Duganella dendranthematis: one gene and its partner. The main gene of each other region encodes a partner of the protein of the gene in region 2 in a complex. Links are inferred from orthologs where the notes say so. Each region holds a gene or a part of one and is shown on either strand. Other genes may lie near its edges. The genes, in order: mfd and uvrA.

Region 1 (10,366 bases), 3.1 Mb from region 2 along the record:
CGATTGATGCGGCTGATGCCGACGATCAGGCGATATGCCTTCCACAGCCAGGCGCCGATCCAGATCAGCCATGCCACCGGAATGCCGATGATGGTCATGAAAAACACGGCGCCGACGACCACCCACACCACATACCACCAGAACGAACGGATCATCCAGGTGTGATGGCTATGAACGAAACTGCCCTCGGTGCTGGGCCGTTGCAGGTAGTTGAGGATCAGCGGGATGATGGAGAACGCGCCGAGCGAAAATACAAAGCTGACGGCGTGGATCACATACAGCCACCATGCGGTGGTCTTGGCCGATTCCAGGCGGCCTTCCAATACGAGTTCTTGCGACATGATCTCTCCTTTCCTTGTTGATGGCTTGAGTATAGCTAGCCGGCGGCCGGCGTGTCGCACAGTGTCCGCCGCAGGAAGGCAGTCACGTCGGCGAAGAGCGCGGGCTGGATGCTTTCGCGGTCGAAGCCTTCCGGGTCTTGCGACGGCTTGAAGTTCGGCCTGGTCATCTCCGGCGGGAATTTGCTCATGAACGCGAAGTGGCCGCCGCCGGGAATATCCTTGTGCTCGACCAGCGACGGCTCGGCCACGCCTTCGATGATCTTGTGGGCGTGCTCGATTGGCGTAACGTCATCCTTCTCGCCGGTGCGGATCAGAATCGGCACTTGCACCGGCCGCAGCGAACCGGCGATAAACCAGAACGTGGCGGGATTGAGCAGCACCAAGGAACGGATGCGCGCATCCGGCGTGACCGGCACCGGTTCCGGCAGCGCGTTGGAGTTCTTGCGTTCATATGGGCCGGTCCACGGCAGGCCGCCGGCAGCCGCCAGCGCGGTGTAGCCGCCGATCGAGTGGCCGATGACCGCCACGCCGTTGCGGCTGACGTGCGGCGCCAGCGTGGCATCCGCCAGCACGGCGTCGATAGTCAGCGTGATGTGGCGCGGCCGGTTGGCCAGGTTGGCGGCGGTGCCGGCCAGCGAGTTGTCGGTGCGGGTGTTGCCGGTATGCGCGGGCAGGGCGACGATGAAGCCCGACAGCGCCAAATGCTTGGCCAGCTGGCGATACGCCCATGGCGTGCCGGAATGGCCGTGCGAGATCACCACCAGCGGGTAAGTGCCAACGGCCGGCGCTGCGTTGCTGGCCACGTCCAGCGAGTAAGGGCCAAAGTGTTCCGTATGTTCCTCGCCGAGTGCCGGATACAGCACCGCCAGCGGGATATCCGCGCCCTGTACAGCATCATGCACCTTGCTTACGCGGCAGCCGCAACTCAAATTCATGCTCGATCCTTTTTCGCATAGAATGCAACGATGATGATTATATAAGGAGCGGCGACGATGGCGAAACCAGTATCGGTGCTGTTTGTCTGCATGGGGAATATCTGCCGCTCGCCGACGGCGGAGGGTGTGTTCCGCCAGCGCGTGGAGGCGGCCGGCTTGAGCGACCGCTTCGTGATCGACTCGGCCGGCACGCATGGCTACCACATTGGCGCGCCGCCAGATGAGCGTTCGATGGAGTATGCGTCGCGTCGCGGCTACGATCTGTCGGCGCAGCGTTCGCGCAAGGTGACGGTGCAGGATTTCGAAGACTTCGATCATGTGCTGGCGATGGATCACGATAACCTCAAGCTGCTGCTGGCCGCCTGTCCGCCGCAGCATCGGCACAAGCTGGGCATGATGATGGCGCACGCCACCCACAGCGGTGTGGATGCGGTGCCCGATCCTTACTATGGCGGTGGCCGCGGTTTCGACGATGTGCTGGACTATCTGGAAGACGCCAGCGACGGTCTGCTCGCCAAGTTGAAGAAACAGTAGCTCGCAGCGCTTTGAGGTATCATGACCCTGACTACGCCCTTACAAGCATAGGAGATCCTTTGGAACAGCCAGGTATGCCCTTCGATGAAGCCGTCCGGCTTGCAAGTCTCAAGTCGTTGAATGTCCTCGACACGCCTGCCGAGGAGCGCTTCGACCGCGTTACCCGCATGGCCAAGCGCATGTTCCGTGTTCCGATTGCGCTGGTCAGCTTGGTCGATGAGAACCGCCAGTGGTTCAAGTCTTCCCAGGGACTGGACGCCTGCGAGACGCCGCGCAATATCTCCTTCTGCGGCCACGCCATCCTGGGCGACGGCATCTTCCTCATTCCTGACGCGCTGGCCGACCGGCGCTTTGCCGACAATCCGCTGGTGGCAGGCGCGCCGCATATCCGGTTTTATGTCGGCTGTCCGCTGCGGGCGCCGGATGGCGCCAAGGTGGGCACGCTGTGCATCATCGACACGGTGCCGCGTGAATTTGACGAGGAAGACGCGCTGGCGCTGCTGGACCTGGCGTCGATGGTACAGGACGAATTCACCGCATTCCAGACTTCCACCACCGATGATCTGACGCGCATTTCCAACCGGCGCGGCTTTTTGCAGCTGGCGGAATATGGCCTGAATTTCTGCGTGCGCAATCGCCAGCCGGCTGCGCTGGCGTTCATCGACCTGGATCGCTTCAAGCCGATCAACGATCAGTTCGGGCACGCGGAAGGTGACATTGCGCTGGCGGCGTTCGCAGAGGTGATGCAGGCCAGCTTCCGCAGTACGGACTTGTTCGCGCGGCTGGGCGGTGACGAATTCGTCGTGCTGCTGACCGGCGCCGGGAAGAACGACGCGGAACAGGTGCTGCACAAGTTCGGCAGCCTGCTGGCCGATTACAACGCCAGGGCGGCGCGTGGCTACGACTTGCAGTTTTCGGCGGGCGTAGTGGAATTCAATCCGGCCGCGCCGCAGTCAGTGGAGGCGCTGCTGGCCGCCGGCGACGCGCAAATGTACGCGGTCAAGGCGGCGCGCAAACGCCGGCATTAAATCGGATCAGGTCAGCAGCGGCAGGATGCCATCGAGGCCGACGAAGTTGAGCGCGACGTTGGCCTGTTCGCGCACCACCGGCTTGGCGCGGAACGCCACCGACATGCCGGAAATGCTCATCATCTTCAGGTCATTGGCGCCGTCGCCCATCACGATCGCTTGCGACGGCGAGATGCCCAGCTCTTTGCACACGCGTTCCACCGTGCGCTTTTTCTCTTCGGCGTCGACGATACCGCCCACTACCTTGCCGGTCAGTTTGCCGTCGACGATTTCCAGTTCGTTGGCGTGGGTGTAGTCGAGGCCCAGCCGCTTTTTCAGCCGCTCGGTGAAGAAGGTAAAGCCGCCCGACACCAGCAGCGTTTTCATGCCGGCCGCCTGCACCGCCTTCAGCATGGTCTCGGCGCCCGGCGACAGTTGCAGCCGTTCGTCGTACACGCGCTCCAGCGCCGAGGCGTCCAGGCCTTCCAGCAGCCCCACGCGGCGTTGCAGACTTGCGGCGAAATCCAGTTCGCCGCGCATGGCCGCTTCGGTGATCTCCGACACTTGCGCCTTCAAACCCTGCATGTCGGCGATTTCGTCGATGCACTCGATGATGATCAGCGTCGAATCCATGTCCATCGCCACCAGCTTGTAGTCGCTCATCTTGTGCAAGCCGATCGAATAGGTGGCGTCCAGCTGCGCGGCTTGCGCCGCCACTTCCAGGGTCTGGCGCAGCGCCGGCGAAAAGGCAATGCCTTCGCAGCGCAGCGCGCGCTCGCCCAGCCAGGTCAGGTTGGCGGACGCGGTGAGGGCGCCGATGCGCTCCAGCCGCGCCTTGCAATCGCCAACCCCTTGCAGGACGAGGTTCATGGCGGTTTTTGCGATAGTCGTGGGCATAAATGTGGTGTCAGTAGTGGTTATGCGGTGAGCTGCTTGATGGCGGCCTTGATCTGTGTGACGCGCGCGGCCAGGTCAGGCATGGCGGCGGTAATCTTCAGTTTATCCTGTCCGTTCAATTTGATCTGACGATTTTTCTGGATCAGCTCAATGATGCGCATCGGGTCGATGGGCGGCTTCGCCATAAACTGCAGGCTGGCCGCTTCTGTATGCGCGTCGATCTTGATGATGCCCACCGTCTTGGCGGCGATGCGCAGGCGGTGGGTTTCGATCAGCGCCTTGACCGGGTCCGGCAGCTTGCCGAAACGGTCGATCAGCTCTTCCTGCATGTCGTCGATTTTGCCTTGCGTTTCGCAATTGGCCATGCGCTTGTAGATCGATAGCCGTTCGTGGACATCGCCGCAGAAATCGGCCGGCAGCAACGCCGGCACGTGCAGGTTGATTTCGGTAGTGGTTGACAGCGGCGCCGCCAGGTCCGGCTCCTTGCCGGCCTTGAGCGAACGCACCGCTTCGTTCAGCATGTCCGAGTACAGCTGGAAGCCGATCTCGGTCATCTCGCCGGACTGGTTGTCGCCGAGGACTTCGCCGGCGCCGCGGATTTCCAGATCGTGCATGGCCAGATAGAAGCCGCTGCCCAGTTCTTCCATCTGCTGGATGGCGTCAAGGCGGCGCTGCGCCTGTTTGGTCAGCGACTGCACGTCGTGCACCAGCAGGTAGGCATAGGCCTGGTGGTGCGAACGGCCGACGCGGCCGCGCAGCTGGTGCAGTTGCGCCAGCCCGAATTTGTCGGCGCGGTGCATGATGATGGTGTTCGCGGTCGGCACGTCGATGCCGGTTTCGATAATCGTGGTGCACAGCAGGATGTTGTAGCGCTGTGCGACGAAATCGCGCATCACTTTTTCCAGGTCGCGTTCGTGCATCTGGCCGTGGGCGACGGCGATGCGCGCTTCCGGCAGCAGCTCGGTCAGCATCGCCATGCGGTTCTGGATGGTCTCCACCTCGTTGTGCAGGAAGTAGACCTGGCCGCCGCGCTTGAGTTCACGCAGGCAGGCCTCGCGGATAATCGACTCGCCCTCGCTGCGCACGAAGGTCTTGATCGCCAGCCGCTTTTGCGGCGCGGTAGCGATGACCGAGAAGTCGCGCAGGCCTTCCAGCGCCATGCCCAGCGTGCGCGGGATCGGCGTGGCGGTCAGCGTCAGCACGTCGACTTCGGCGCGCAGCGATTTCAGTGCTTCCTTCTGGCGCACGCCGAAGCGGTGCTCCTCGTCGATGATCACCAGGCCAAGGCGGGTGAACTTGACGTCGTCCGACAGCAGTTTATGCGTGCCGATGATGATGTCCAGCGTGCCGTCGGCCATGCCCTTGATCGCCTGCGCGATCTCCTTGCCGGTGCGGAAGCGCGACATTTCGGCGATGCGCACCGGCCAGTCGGCGAAGCGGTCGGCGAAGGTTTGCGCATGCTGTTCGGCCAGCAGCGTGGTCGGCGCCAGGATGGCGACCTGCTTGCCGCCCATGACGGCGATGAACGCTGCGCGCAACGCCACCTCGGTCTTGCCGAAGCCAACGTCGCCGCACACCAGCCGGTCCATCGGTTTGCCCGAGGTCATATCCTTGATGACGTTGTTGATGGCTTCCTGCTGGTCCGGTGTTTCGTCGAAACCGAAGCTGTCGGCGAAGCGCTCGTAGTCGTGCGCTGAATACTCGAACGAATGGCCCTGGCGCAGCGCGCGGCGGGCGTAGAGGTTGAGCAGTTCGGCGGCGGTGTCGCGCACCTGTTCGGCGGCGCGGCGCTTGGCTTTTTCCCACTGGCCGGAGCCCAGCGTGTGCAGCGGCGCGTCGTCCGGCGAGGCGCCGGAGTAGCGCGAAATGACGTGTAGCTGCGAGACCGGCACATACAGCTTGGTCTCTTTGGCGTATTCCAGGTGCAGGAATTCGGCATCGCCTTCGCCCAGGTCCATGCTGGTCAGGCCCATGTAGCGGCCGATGCCGTGATTGATGTGCACCACCGGATCGCCGATCTTCAGTTCCGACAGGTCGCGCACCATCGATTCGACCTGGGTGACGGCTTCTTGCTTCTTCTTGCCGGCGCGGCGGCCGGAGCCGGCGTACAACTCGGTCTCGGTGATGAAGATCAGCGGCTTGCCGTCGACCGACAGTTCGAAGCCGGCGTGCAGCGGCGCCACGCCCAGCGCTAGTTTGGCGTCCGAGGCGATAAAGCCGTCGAAGCCTTCCACCGGCGCCAGTTCCAGACCGTATTCGGTGAAGTACTGCTGCAGCGTTTCGCGGCGGCCGTTGGATTCGGCGCAGATCATCACGCGCGCGCCGGACTGCATCAGGTAGGCGCGCAGATTGGTCAGCGGGTCATCCAGGTGGCGGTTGACGGCGATGTTGGGCACCGGCGCCGACAGCTCGGAAGCGCCGGCGTCCGCGTTCTGGCGGATGGCGATCTGCGGATACGGCTTGGCCAGCACGAAGAACTGTTCGTCCGACAGGAACAGCTGTTCCGGCGCCATGATCGGGCGTTCGCGGTCGGCGCGCAGGAAGCGGTAGCGCGAGCCGGTGTCGGTCCAGAAGCGCTTGATGGCCGCTTCGATGTCGCCCACGGTGGCCACCACCGCGCCTTGCGGCAGGTAGTCGAATAGCGTGGCGGTGTCGTCGAAGAACAGCGGTAGATAGTATTCGATGCCGGCCGAGGCGATGCCGGCGCTGATGTCCTTGTACACCACGGAGCGCGACGGATCGCCTTCGAAGTGCTCGCGCCAGCGGCTGCGGAAGGCGGTGCGCGACGCTTCGTCCATCGGGAATTCGCGGCCCGGCAGCAGGCGCACCTGCTTGACCGGGTACAGCGAACGCTGGGTGTCGGCGTCGAAGGTGCGGATGGTTTCGATGGTGTCGCCGAACAGGTCGAGCCGGTACGGCAGCGCGGAGCCCATCGGGAACAGGTCGATCAGGCCGCCGCGCACCGAGTATTCGCCGGGCGACATCACCTGCGTGACATTAGTGTAGCCGGCCAGTGTCAGTTGGGCTTTCAGGCGCGCTTCGTCCAGCGATTCGCCTTGCTGGAAGAAGAAGGTGTAGGCGGCCAGGAAGGACGGCGGCGCCATGCGTACCAGCGCAGTGGTGGCCGGCACCAGCATGACGTCGCACTGGCCGCTGGAGATTTCGTGCAGCGTGGCCAGGCGCTCGGACACCAGGTCCTGGTGCGGCGAGAAGGCATCGTAGGGCAGCGTTTCCCAGTCCGGCAGCAGGTGGCAGCGCAGCTGCGCGCCGCCGAACCAGGGGATTTCGTCCAGCAGGCGCTGGGCATCGCTGGCGTTGGCCACCACGATGGCCAGCATCTGGCCGCGGGATTTGAGTTCGAGCGCGATTTGCGCCAGGGCGTACGCGTCCGCCGAGCCATGCAGCGCGGGCAGGGCAAAGCGGTTGCCGGGTTTTGGGATGGATTTAGTTAAGGCTGACGACACAACACACATTCAACGGTTATCCAGGCATCGCCCGGGTGGCCATGCCGCTCACGACATTATAGACGAACCCCCAGCAGAAGGGGTCTGACCCCGTGCGGGGTCAGACCCCGGCGCAACGCCGTGCGGGTTAGCGGTTGGCGATGCCGAACGGGATGTGCACCATCGGAATGTTGCCTGCCGGCGATTGCAGGTGGCTGAGCTGGTCATCGAAGAACATATGCGGTTTGAAGATGCCCAGCACCCGCGCTTTTTCCATGCCGCCCAGGAAGAAAGTTTCGTTGGCCGACACGCCCCAGCTTTTCAGCGTGGTCACCACCCGCTCGTGCGACGGCGCGCTGCGCGCCGTGATAATGGCGATGCGCAGGATTTTTTTGTAGGCCGGATCGGCGCGCTGGGCGTCTTCCTCCAGTTGCTGCATCAGCGACAGCTTGCGGAACAGATCGGCCAGCGGTCCGGGCTGGTGCGGGATGGCGACCCGCTCGGTCTCGTGGGCGTGGAATTCGCTGACGTCGTTATTGCGCTTGAAGATAGTTTCAGATTCGTCGTCGGCGATCACGCCGTCAAAGTCGAAGGCGATGCGCAGTTCGCCGTCGGCCTCGTCGTCCTCGGTGCGCGACGGCAGCACCAGCCCGGCCGGATAGTTGGCCGCCAGCGCGCGCTTGACGTCTTCCTCGTTGGCCGACAGGAATAGCGAGGTGTTGAACGCTGGCAGGTAGCGGTACGGCGATTCGCCGGTCAGGAAGCAGGCGCGCGAGATGTCCAGGCCGTAGTGGGCGATCGAGTTCATCACCCGCAGCCCGGTCTCCGGTGAATTGCGCGAGAACAGCACCACTTCCACCGGCGCACTCTGCGGGTGGAATTTGTTGATATTGAGGAAGCGGCGGATGAAGGGGAAGGCAACGCCCTTGTCCAGCACGGTGGACAGTTGGGCTTCCTGGTACTTGCGGTAGGCTTCGGCGCCGTGTTCCAGATACACCTGGTGCGAGGCAGTCAGGTCAAACAGGGCGCTGGAGGCGATGCCGATCACCAGCTTGTGCTCGATAGGATAGGGCATGGAACGACAGGGAATGGATGATGTGCGTTACTGTACCCGATTCGGGGCGGACGGTTGGCTTTCTTTTCTGCAATTTAATTATTGCCTCCAAGCAGTCACTGCGCTACATTGACAGTTCATTACATGGATGCTGGTGTGCTGAATCTCGATACTCTTCTACTGGTGCAAGTTTGCGTGACGCTGCTGACCACGGCGTTGCTGGTGGCCTCGGCGTGTTACACCGAAAGTCCGCCGGAACAGCGCTGGTGGGCCGGCGGCAATGTGCTGGTGTGCGTCGGCCTGGCGCTGACCGGCATCGAGTCGCTGCCGGTACTGCTGCATGGCGTGATCGGCTATGGCGTGATCGCTTTCGGCCTGGCGCTGGCCTTGCGCGGCTTGCGCGTGCATTGTTCCTCCACTTTGTCGTGGCAAGCCATCGCGGTGATTACCGTGCTTGCCTTGCTGATTCCGGGCTGGTTCACGCTGGTGGCGCCGAGCTTGCGCGCGCGCCTGTGTTTCAGCGGGTTTTATTTCGCGCTGCTCAACTGGCTGTGCGCGGTGGTGGTGGCGCGGCATGGCGTGTGGCGCGTCAGCATCGTCAGCCTGACCGGATTTATCCTGCTGGGGCTGGCGCTGTTCCTGCGTGGCGTGCACATGCTGCTGCACGTCGATCCGATGGACCACACCAGTTCGCTGGTGATGGGCTTGAGCACGCTGGCAATTCCGTTGGCGCAGATCTGCATCGCCTTCGGCCTGATCCAGATGGTGATGTGGCGCTATGCCGAGCGCCTGCGCCGGCTGTCGGCGCTGGACGCACTGACCGGCGCCCTGAACCGCGCCGGCCTGGAAACCCAGGGCAAGCGGGTCGGTCTGCGTGCCTTGCGCGCCGGCCGCAGCCTGGCGGTGATCATGATCGACGTCGATTACTTCAAGCAGATTAACGATAACCACGGCCATCCGGTGGGCGACGAGGTGCTGCGCCATCTGGCCCGCCTGCTCAAGGTGGAACTGCGGCCGCACGATTTGATGGCGCGCTTCGGCGGCGAGGAATTTGTGCTGGTGCTGGATGGCGTCGACCACGCGGCGGCGCTGAATATCGCCGAGCGCGTGCGCGCACGCATCGAGCACGAGGTGGTCGAGTGGGACGGCATGTCGGTACGCTACACGGCCAGCCTGGGCGTGGTCTGCTCGGATCAGCACAGCTACGATCTGTTCCGCCTGATTGCGGCCGGCGACGCCGCCATGTACCAGGCCAAGCGGGCCGGCCGCAACCGCGTGGCCGCCGGCTGAGAGATTGTGCGCGCCACGCCACACTGGGCACGAATGTGATTGACGGTTACGTTGTCGGGGTCGCATATTAGTTGGGTAGGAACAATATTCACCAAATCTAACCAATGTGCCGGAGGCCGGATGTTCAAAAATCTGCTCATCAAGTGGAAGCTGGCGACCTTGGTCGCCATTATGATGGTGGCGCTGCTGGTGGTGGGCGCGGCGGGCTATCGAGGGATTGCCAAGGTGGGCGGCGCGGTGAATGAGATCGGCGTGGTGCGTCTGCCTTCGATCCAGGGGTTGCTGGTGATGAGCGAGGGACAGACGGCGGTGTCGGCGGCCACGCTGTATGTGGGCACCTGGTCGCATGAGTACCAGTCGCAGGACAAGTTCGCCGAGGCGATCGAGATGCGCAAGAAGGCCTGGGCCAATATCGACCGCGGCTGGAAGCGCTACGAGCCATTGCCGCAGACGAACGAGGAAGCGGTGTTGTGGAAGCAGTTCACCGGCGAGTGGGCGGCATGGAAGGCGGCCGACGATAAGCTCGGCGCCATCATCGCCAAGCTGGCGGTCAACAAGGACGAGCAGACGCAGAACGCCTTGTTCGGCGAGTTTTATCAGATCTTCAATCCGTCGCGCCCGTTGTTCCAGAAGGCCGAGTCCACGCTGATGAAAATCGAACGCCTCAACGAAGGCATTTCCGATGCCAGCGTGCGGGAGGGCATGGCGGCGGTCAGCAGCGCCGAGTGGGCGATGCTGATTGCGGCGGTGATCGCGGCGATGGTGGCGATCGGCTGCGCGGTGTACATCGCCGGCGCCATCACCAATCCGATCAACGAGGCGGTGCGGGTGGCGCAGACGGTGGCGTCGGGCGACCTGACCAGCC
Region 2 (9,777 bases):
GATCTACACCAAAACCAAATACCTGCCATATGGCCGCAAGGACGTCGGCATGTGGTCGCTGCCGGACGGTGCGGCGCGTTACGCCTTCAAGGCGCAATCCTCCACCACCACCGAGATGACGCCGGAGCAGATTCACCAACTGGGCCTGTCGGAAGTGGCGCGCATCGAAGGTCAGATGCTGGCGACTGCGCAAAAGCTGGGCTACAAGGATCTGAAAACCTTCAATAAGGCGGTTGCCGCCAACCCGGCGCTGCATCCGAAATCGCGCCAGGAGATCATCGACCTGTATCAGAAATATACGGACCAGATGTATCTGCAGCTGCCCAACCTGTTCGGTGTGCTGCCGAAGGGGAAAGTCGAAATCAAGCCGGTGGAAGAGTTCCGTGAGAAGGGCGCTTCTGCTGCGGCTTATATGCCCGGTTCTCCGGACGGCAAGCGTCCCGGCCGCGTGATGGTCAACACCGGCGACTTCGCGCACCGCTCCACCATCGACATCGAAACCACCGCGCTGCATGAAGGCGTACCCGGTCACCACATGCAGCTGACCGTGGCGCAGGAAATCCAGGGTCTGCCGGACTTCCGCCAGCAAGGCAACTACACCGCCTACGCGGAAGGCTGGGCGCTGTACTCGGAACGCCTGGGCGAGGAACTGGGATTCTACAAGGACCCATACAGCTATTACGGCCATTTGCAGGATGAGATGCTGCGCGCGATCCGCCTGGTGGTGGATACCGGCCTGCACTCGAAGCAGTGGACCCGCCAGCAGGTGGTGGACTTCTTCCACGCCCATTCCGGCATCGAGGAAGTGGAAGTGCAGAGCGAGACTGATCGCTACATCGTCTGGCCGGGCCAGGCGCTGGGCTACAAGATCGGCCAGCTAAAGATTCTTGAACTGCGCGACTACGCCCGCAAGGAACTGGGCGACCGCTTCGACATCCGTGCCTTCCACGACCAAGTGCTGGGCGCCGGCGCGCTGCCGATGGATGTGCTGGAAGCGCACATCAAACAGTGGGTGGCAAGCCAGAAGCAGGCTTGATGCCCTGAAGCCGGCGCAGGTCGATCCTGGTCACCCACCAGGCGCGGTTCTGGAAGGTGAAGTCCAGAGCGCCGATGGCGATGACCTTACCATCGGCGGCTTGCGCTTCAGCAGGCGGCGGCAGCACGTCGCTGTCGCCTTTGTTGTCGGATAGGTAGTCCAGTGCCTGCATCAGGCGCGGGTCGTCGCGCTTCATGGCTGCGCAGACGCCGTATTGGTCGCAGACCTGCACCGGGAAAGCGATGAAGCGCACCGCACGGTCCAGCATATCGCCGTTGCGCAGATAGTTGAACACCCAGCCGGCGGTGTCGCCAAGATCGCGCGCGCGGGCCAGGATGGCGTCGTTCTCCTGCAGGAGCTCAACCCGCATCGAGCGGTTTTGCGCGAACAGCATGTCGTCCACGCGCCAGCCCTCGTCTCCCTGCACCAGCACATAGCGGATCTGGCGGTCGTAAGCGGTGCCCATGTCGGGATAGACATTGAAGGTAGCTTCCACCACGTTGTCGCCGACGCGGCTGATACGGAAGCTGGAGCGCTCGAAGTCCAGGCTGGGCGAGGCTTCCTGCGCATCGAGGAAGACATCGCTGTCGGCGCCATAGCCGCAGATATCGTCGCTGCGCGACAGGCTGTAGCAAAGCTGATTGTTGGCGTCGATCAGCGCTTCCAATTCCGGCGTGAAGAAGCCAGGCGGCACTTGGCTCGGTTGGCGCTTGTCCGGCCGCGCCAGATGGTCGCGATAGAAATCGGTGATCAGGTCCAGCTGCTGCTGCTTCTCAGACCATGCCTTGTCGGCCAGCAGTCCCACCATGGCAAACACGAACAAGCCTATGCCCAGTGGCAGCAGGCGCTTCTTATTGATCTTCATGGTGCGGTCCGTAGTTTCTTGATGTCCTGCATAGGCGGTGCGCCGAACAGGCGGCGGTATTCGCGGCTGAACTGCGAGGCGCTTTCGTAGCCGACCTTGTAGGCGGCGGTGGTGGCGTCAACTTCGCCGTTCAGCAGCAGGCTGCGCGCCCGTTGCAGGCGTAGCTGCTTCTGGTATTGCATGGGCCCGATATTGGTCACCGCCTTGAAGCGGTGGTGCAGGCTGGAGACGCTCATATTGGTGGCCTGCGCCAGCTCTTCCACCTTGATCGGCTGGTCGTAGTGGTCCTTGAGCCAGGCGATGGCTTTGCTGATGCCGCGGTCCTGCTGGTCCAGCACCACGTTCTGATACAACTGGCGGCCGTAAGGGCCGTTCAGCATGCGGTAGATGATTTCGCGCTTCAGACCCACGGCCAGAAAGGCCGCTTCCGCTGGCGGCGCTTGCAGCAAGCGCACCAGCTGGTATAAGGATTCCTGCAAGGCGTCATCGGTCTGGCCGATAAATGCCCCGCGCTCCGGCTGTTCGGAATCGATGGTGATTTTCGCTTCCAGCACAATGGCCGCAATCTCTTGCGGATCGAGCTCGATGTTGAGCAGCAGGTAGGGCTTGTCGGCCGTGGCGCTGATGATGTGGCCCGAAGCCGGCATGTCGACCGACACCACCAGATATTCGCCGGGGCCGTAGTTCAGCACTTCGTCGGACAGGTGCACGCGCTTGTGTCCTTGCAGGATCACGCAGCACGATGGTTTGAGCACGCCCTTGCTAACGGGCGTGGGATGGGAAGAGCGCAGCAGCGACAAAAACGGGATCGCCGTCGCCACCCGCTGCTCGTCCAGCGTATGCAAGTGGACGATGTCGATCATGTGATCGAGGCGGGTGGGGGCGAGATCCCGTTTCATTTTATTTCAGCAGCGGTACCAGGTATTTGCCGGTGACGCTGGCAGGATTGGCCGCCACTTCTTCCGGCGTGCCGCTGGCGATGATCTTGCCGCCGCCGGCGCCGCCTTCCGGTCCCAGATCGACGATCCAGTCGGCGGTCTTGATCACATCGAGATTGTGCTCGATGATGACCAGCGTGTTGCCCTGGTCGCGCAGGCGGTGGATCACTTTCAGCAGCAGGTCGATATCGTGGAAGTGCAGGCCGGTGGTCGGTTCGTCCAGGATGTACAGCGTGCGGCCGGTATCGCGCTTGGACAGTTCCAGCGACAGCTTGACGCGCTGCGCCTCGCCGCCCGACAGCGTGGTCGCGCTCTGACCCAGCTTGATGTAGCCCAGGCCCACGTCCAGCAGCGTATGCAGCTTGCGGGCGATGACCGGCACCGGCTTGAAGAACTCGTGCGCGTCTTCGACCGTCATGTCGAGGATCTCGGTGATGTTCTTGCCCTTGTAGTGGACTTCCAGCGTTTCGCGGTTATAGCGCTTGCCGTGGCAAACGTCGCATGGCACGTAGACGTCCGGCAGGAAGTGCATCTCGACCTTGATCACGCCATCGCCCTGGCACGCTTCGCAGCGGCCGCCCTTGACGTTGAACGAGAATCGGCCGGCGCTGTAGCCGCGCTCTTTTGCGGTCGGCACGGTGGCGAACAGGTCGCGGATCGGCGTGAACAAACCGGTATAGGTCGCAGGGTTCGAGCGCGGCGTGCGGCCGATCGGCGCCTGGTCGACCGAGATCACCTTGTCGAAGTGTTCCAGGCCGCTGATGGTGTCGTGCGGCGCCGGTTCGGTCTGTGAGCCGTACAGGTGGCGCGACAGCGCCGGGAACAGCGTGTCGTTGATCAGCGTCGATTTGCCGGAGCCGGAGACGCCGGTCACGCAGGTCATCAGGCCGACCGGCAGTTTGAGGTTGACCTTCTTCAGGTTATTGCCGGTGGCGCCGGTGATCACCAGCTGCTTGTCCGGATCGGCCACGTGGCGCTTGGACGGCACTTCGATCTTGCGCGTGCCGCTCAGGTACTGGGCGGTCAGCGACTTCTTGTTCTTCATGATGTCTTTGAGCGAACCGGCGGCGATCACTTCGCCACCGTGCACGCCGGCGCCGGGACCCATGTCGACGATGTAGTCGGCGGTGCGGATCGCATCTTCGTCGTGCTCCACCACCAGCACGCTGTTGCCGATGTCGCGCAGGTGGCGCAAGGTGTCGATCAGGCGGTCATTGTCGCGCTGGTGCAGGCCGATCGACGGTTCATCCAGCACGTACATCACGCCGGTCAGGCCGGAGCCGATCTGCGACGCCAGGCGGATACGCTGCGCTTCGCCGCCCGACAGGGTGTCGGCGCTGCGGTCCAGCGACAGGTAATCGAGGCCGACGTTGTTGAGGAACTGCAGGCGCGAGATGATCTCTTTCACCACGCGGTCGGCGATGTCCTTCTTGGCGCCTTTCAGTTTCAGCTGCTCGAAGAACGACAGCGTTTCGCGCAGCGGCTTCTCGGCGATCTCGTAGATGGCCTTTTCCTGCTTGCCGGTGCCGACCTTGACGAAGCGCGCTTCAATGCGCAGGCGCGCGCCTTCGCACGATGGGCATTTTTTCTCGTTGATGAACTTTGACAGTTCCTCTTTCACCGCCATCGAATCGGTTTCGCGGTAGCGGCGCGCCAGGTTGTTGACCACACCTTCAAAGGTATGTTCCTTGACCACGGTGCGGCCACGCTCATTGATGTAGGTGAACGGGATCGAGGTTTTGCCGGAGCCGTTCAGCACTGCTTCCTGCGCCGCTTTCGGCAGTTTTTCAAACGGCACATCCAGGTCGAAGTCGTAGAACGCCGCCAGATTGGACAGCATCGCGAAGTAGAACTGGTTGCGGCGGTCCCACCCTTTGACGGCGCCGGAAGCCAGCGACAGGTTAGGGAAGGCGACGATGCGCTTCGGATCGAAGAACTCGATGTGACCGAGGCCGTCGCACTCCGGGCAGGCGCCCATCGGGTTATTGAACGAGAACAGGCGCGGCTCCAGCTCCTGCAGCGAGTAGCCGCAGATATTGCAGGCGAACTTGTTGGAGTAGACGTGGGTGGCGCCGCTGTCCATTTCGAAGGCCACGGCGCGGCCGTCGGCCAGGCGCAGCGCGGTCTCGAAGCTCTCGGCCAGGCGCTGCTTGATGTCCGGGCTGACCTTGACGCGGTCGATCACCACGTCGATGGTGTGCTTTTCGGTTTTCTTCAGCTTCGGCAGGTCGTCCACTTCGTAGATCTTGGCGTCGTGGGTGCCGCTCTGCACGCGGAAGCGCACGAAGCCCTGCGCCTGCATCGCTTCAAACAGGTCGGAGTGCTCGCCCTTGCGGTTGGCCACCACCGGCGCCAGGATCATCAACTTGGTGTCGGCCGGCAGGGCCAGCACCGCGTCGACCATCTGCGACACGGTTTGCGCGGCCAGCGCCTGGTCCGGGTGGTTGATGCAATAAGGCGTGCCGACGCGCGCGTACAGCAGACGCAGATAATCGTGGATCTCGGTCACGGTGCCGACCGTCGAACGCGGGTTATGCGAGGTGGCCTTCTGCTCGATCGAGATCGCCGGCGACAGGCCCTCGATCAGGTCCACATCCGGCTTTTCCATCAGTTGCAGGAACTGGCGGGCGTAGGCCGACAGCGATTCCACATAGCGGCGCTGGCCCTCGGCGTACAGCGTGTCGAACGCCAGCGAGGATTTGCCGGAACCGGACAAGCCGGTAATCACAATCAGCTTGTTGCGAGGCAGGTCAAGATTGATGTTTTTCAGGTTGTGCGTGCGTGCGCCGCGGATGCGGATCTGTTCCATGGGATTTTTGGCCTTTAGAGTCAACCCGTCACTATAGCCGGGTTTGATTACTTGCGCCGGGCGCGCGCTGGTTCGTGCGTGCGCAGGCTAACACTGTACATAATACCAGTATTCTCTTGCGCCGTTTCAACTTGCCTGATGCGAACGTTGCTGCAGCGCTTCGCCGATCATCACCAGCACCGGACCCTGCGCGGCATCCAGCCCGTTGGCCAGACCGTCCAGCGTCAGGCGCAGGATGCGCTGGTCAGCGCGGCTGCAATTTTCCACCACCACCACCGGTAGATCGGGCCGGCGGCCCTCGGCCAGCAGACGCGCGGCGGTCGCGGCTGCTTCCCGGCCACCCATGTATTGCACCAGAGTATCGGTTTCCGGCAGCGCGGGATGGTCCGGCTCGTCCGGTGCGGTGCTGGAGGTGAAGAAGGCGACGCTGCGGGCCACGCCGCGGCGGGTCAGCGGCTGTTTGGTGACGGCGGCGGCGGCCAGCGCGGTGGTGATGCCGGGCACGATTTCGACTTCGATGCCTTCCGCTTCCAGCGCGCGCAACTCTTCGTCGGCGCGCCCGAACAGCATCGGGTCACCGCCCTTGAGACGCACCACCAGTTGATATTGCCGCGCGCATTCCACCAGTTGCTGGTTGATCAGCGTTTGCGCGGTCGAGCGCTGGCCGGAGCGCTTGCCGACCGAAATCAGCGTGGCCTGCGCACACAGGGCCAGCATTTCAGGCGTGACCAGTGCGTCGTACAGCACCACGTCGGCCTGCGCCAGCAGACGCGCACCGCGCACGGTGATCAGGTCATCCGCTCCCGGCCCTGCTCCGATCAAATAGACTTTCCCCAGCGCTGCCATACATTCCCTTTTTGACGATTCAGGATGAATGATACCGGCTGCGGGGCGGTTTGGGTTTAGCTTGGCACGCGTCCGGCGGCTAGTGTAAGATGCGACCCTTGGGTGCGCCATTTGTTGTAAAGGCGTTAAACGGGAAACCGGTGTAAATCCGGTGCAGCCCCCGCTGCTGTAAGCCAGACGACTCCGTCTACACGTCACTGCCGTCACACGCGGGAAGACACGGAGAAGGATGAAGGCGAGCCAGAATACCGGCCCAAAAAGTCCAGCACCATTCCCCGGGGTCACGGGAAGCCGCTGTCGACCCCGGCCGCCTGTCCCACGCCCCTCGTCGACCGTCCTCTCTGCTCCCGCCTTGGTGTCCATCCAGCCCATTCGACGGGAGGTTTCGAATGCACATCATGGAAGGCTTTTTGCCGCCAGCGCACGCGCTCGGCTGGGCAGCCGTTTCCTTACCTTTTCTGGCCTGGGGCCTGCGCGCCATCGGCCGCGACCTGCAGGCGCATCCCGAACGCCGCATGCTGCTTGGCGTGGCGGCGGCGTTCGCGTTTCTGCTGTCCGCGCTCAAGCTGCCGTCGGTGACGGGCAGCTGTTCGCATCCGACCGGGGTGGGCCTCGGCGCGGCGCTGTTTGGCCCGGTGGCGATGGTGCCGGTAGGCTTTGTGGTGCTGTTGTTCCAGGCGCTGTTGATGGCGCACGGCGGCCTGACCACACTCGGCGCCAATGTGTTTTCGATGGCGATTGTGGGGCCGTTCGTGTCGTACGGCGTGCTGCGCGCGGTGGCGGCGATGGGCTTTTCACGCTCGGTGGCGGTGTTCATGGCGGCCAGCCTGGGCGATCTGGCGACGTATGTGACCACGTCGGTACAACTGGCGCTGGCGTTTCCGGCGGCGGTGGGCGGGTTTAGCGTGTCGTTCTTCAAATTTGCCGGCATCTTTGCGTTGACGCAGGTGCCGATCGCCATCAGCGAAGGTTTGCTGACGGTGCTGGTGGTGAACGCCATGGTGCGTTTCAACGCGCACGAACTGCGTTCGCTGCCGGTGATGATGCTGGGCGCCCGGAAGGGGGCGCATGAAGGCCCGTACGGTGCTGGTATGGCTGGCCATCGTGGCGCTAACGGTGCTGCCTTTGTGGCTGGTAAGCGCGCCGCCGGCCAATCCGGGCGGGGAAGCGCCGGCGCTGTTTGCCGGTGCGGACGACCGCGCGCAGCGCGCCATCGGCGATATCGCACCGGGCTACAAGCCGTGGTTTGCGCCGGTATTCGAACCGGCCAGTGATGAAATCGCGTCGCTGCTGTTCGCGCTGCAAGCTGCCATCGGCGCGGGCGTGATCGGCTTCTGGCTCGGCCTCTCCGTCGCCCGCGAACGCGTTTCGAAGGCCGCATCGGCGCAGGATCAACGTGCTGATTGAATCGTCGGCTTACGCCAGCCGCTGGCGCGATGTGGCGCCTGCGGCCAAGGCGCTGTTTGCGCTGGCGGGCTTTGTCGCGGCGTGGCTGGCGCGCAGTCCGGTCGCATTCGCCGTGCTGACGGCCATGCTGGTGCTGGCCGCGCTGCTCGGCGCGCGCGTGCAGCTGCGCAGCTACATCGCGGTCGCGCTGCCGCCGCTCGGCTTCCTGCTGCTGTCCTGCCTGACAATGCTGTTTGGCCCGGACGCTAACGGCCATTGGAACCTCACGACCACCATGCTGCCGACCATCGAGCATTTGGCGCTGCGCTCGTTCGCCATGCTGGCCGCCATGCTCGGCCTCGTGCTGACCACTCCATTGCCTGACCTGCTCGCGCTGCTGCGCAAGCTGCGCACACCGGAACTGCTGCTCGATCTGATGGTCCTGTGCTACCGCATGCTGTTCGTCATGCGCCAGGCGTGGGACGAAAGCATCACCGCGCAAACCGCGCGTCTCGGCTATCGCAACTGGCGCCAGGCCTGGCGCTCCACCGGGCTGCTGGCCGGCCAGATGGCGATTCAGGTATGGCAACGCGCCGCCGCCCTGCAAACTGCCGCGGATGCCCGCGTCTACCAAGGCACGTTGCGCTTCCTGCCCGCTGCCTATCCGCAAGCTGGCCGCCAAATTACCTTTTCCGTGTTGGCTGGCGCGCTGATGCTGGCCATCGCCTTGGGAGACCGCCTGTGAGCGCGCCGCTGCTGGAACTGCGAGCCGTCAGCCACGTTTACCCCGACGGCAGCGCGGGCCTGGACGACTGCACGCTGACGCTGCACCGAGGCCGCCGCTACGCCCTGCTGGGCACCAATGGCGCCGGCAAGACCACCGTGCTGCAACATCTGAACGGCCTGCTGCGTCCCACCGCTGGCACGCTGCGCCAGAGAGGCCAACCGTTCGACTACAGCCGCAAAGGCCTGACCGCGCTGCGCACCCGCGTCGGCCTGGTGTTCCAGAACCCGGACCGCCAGCTGTTCTCCGCGCTGGTGGAAGAAGACGTCTCTTTTGGCCCGCTCAATCTTGGCCTCCACGAGTACGAAGTGCGCCACCGCGTCGCCACCGCACTGGATGCGGTAGGCCTGCGCAGCCACGCGCGCCGCGCCGTCCACCAACTGAGTTTCGGCCAGAAAAAACGCGTCTGCATCGCCGGCGTGCTGGCGATGGAACCCGACGTGCTGCTGCTGGACGAGCCGATGGCAGGCCTCGACGCCCCCATGCAAACCGAATTGACAGCACTGCTGGACCGTCTGGCCGCACGCGGCGTCACCATCCTGCTGTCCACCCACGACATCGACTTCGCGCTGCGCTGGGCCGACGACATCCACGTGATGGCGGCCGGCCGCTGCATCGCCTCCGGCCCCGCGCAGCAACTAGCCGCGCAGACCGACGTGCTGCAAGCGGCCGGCCAGCGTCCACCGGCCGCACTGGCGCTGCACGCGGAACTGGTGGCCCTCGGCGTGCTGCCGCCAGGCCCGGCGCCCCGCAGCGTCGACGCCCTGCTCGATACCTTAAGCACGCTGCGCGCACTCAAACAATCAGGAGTAATCACTGCATGACCACCCTTGGAAAAATCTGGTTCGTCGGCGCCGGTCCCGGCGACCCGGAACTCATCACCGTCAAAGGTCAGAAGCTGCTGTCGCAGGCTGGCGCGGTGCTGTTTGCAGGATCGCTCGTCGACCACGCCGTCACGCTGTACGCACCGCCCGGCTGCGCCATCCGCGACTCCAAGGACATGACGCTGGAAGACATGACCGCATGGTTGATCGATCAGGCCAGCCGGCACGCCACCGTGGTGCGCTTGCAGACCGGCGACCCGGCGCTGTACGGCGCGCTGATCGAACTGGC

What was found.
Region 1: the proteins of uvrA (region 2) and mfd are in contact, whole or in part, in a crystal structure (PDB 4DFC), measured with the Escherichia coli proteins. The link is inferred for Duganella dendranthematis from one-to-one orthologs.

What each region holds. Positions count from the first base shown.
Region 1 is NZ_CP051684.1:5,280,134-5,290,499, forward strand. Bases 3,535-7,519 are described here. They hold mfd (transcription-repair coupling factor), read right to left. Parts: upstream 7,188-7,519; coding sequence 3,735-7,187; downstream 3,535-3,734. Other genes in these bases: serB (phosphoserine phosphatase SerB), read right to left, coding at 3,535-3,687; HH213_RS24305 (5'-nucleotidase), read right to left, coding at 7,306-7,519. Outside these bases: HH213_RS24270 (UdgX family uracil-DNA binding protein), read left to right, coding at 1-7; HH213_RS24275 (DUF4870 family protein), read right to left, coding at 1-341; HH213_RS24280 (alpha/beta hydrolase family protein), read right to left, coding at 377-1,276; HH213_RS24285 (low molecular weight protein-tyrosine-phosphatase), read left to right, coding at 1,334-1,810; HH213_RS24290 (sensor domain-containing diguanylate cyclase), read left to right, coding at 1,870-2,838; more of serB, read right to left, coding at 2,845-3,534; more of HH213_RS24305, read right to left, coding at 7,520-8,232; HH213_RS24310 (GGDEF domain-containing protein), read left to right, coding at 8,368-9,501; HH213_RS24315 (methyl-accepting chemotaxis protein), read left to right, coding at 9,622-10,366. UniProt on the Escherichia coli protein: Couples transcription and DNA repair by recognizing RNA polymerase (RNAP) stalled at DNA lesions. Mediates ATP-dependent release of RNAP and its truncated transcript from the DNA, and recruitment of nucleotide excision repair machinery to the damaged site.
Region 2 is NZ_CP051684.1:2,178,852-2,188,628, reverse strand. Bases 2,602-5,997 are described here. They hold uvrA (excinuclease ABC subunit UvrA), read right to left. Parts: upstream 5,649-5,997; coding sequence 2,802-5,648; downstream 2,602-2,801. Other genes in these bases: cobA (uroporphyrinogen-III C-methyltransferase), read right to left, coding at 5,775-5,997; HH213_RS10015 (AraC family transcriptional regulator), read right to left, coding at 2,602-2,800. Also shown: HH213_RS10025 (DUF885 domain-containing protein), read left to right, coding at 1-1,036; HH213_RS10020 (hypothetical protein), read right to left, coding at 1,002-1,901; more of HH213_RS10015, read right to left, coding at 1,898-2,601; more of cobA, read right to left, coding at 5,998-6,494; HH213_RS09995 (energy-coupling factor ABC transporter substrate-binding protein), read left to right, coding at 7,563-7,901; cobalt ECF transporter T component CbiQ, read left to right, coding at 7,891-8,625; HH213_RS09985 (energy-coupling factor ABC transporter ATP-binding protein), read left to right, coding at 8,622-9,488; cobM (precorrin-4 C(11)-methyltransferase), read left to right, coding at 9,485-9,777. UniProt on the Escherichia coli protein: The UvrABC repair system catalyzes the recognition and processing of DNA lesions. UvrA is an ATPase and a DNA-binding protein. A damage recognition complex composed of 2 UvrA and 2 UvrB subunits scans DNA for abnormalities.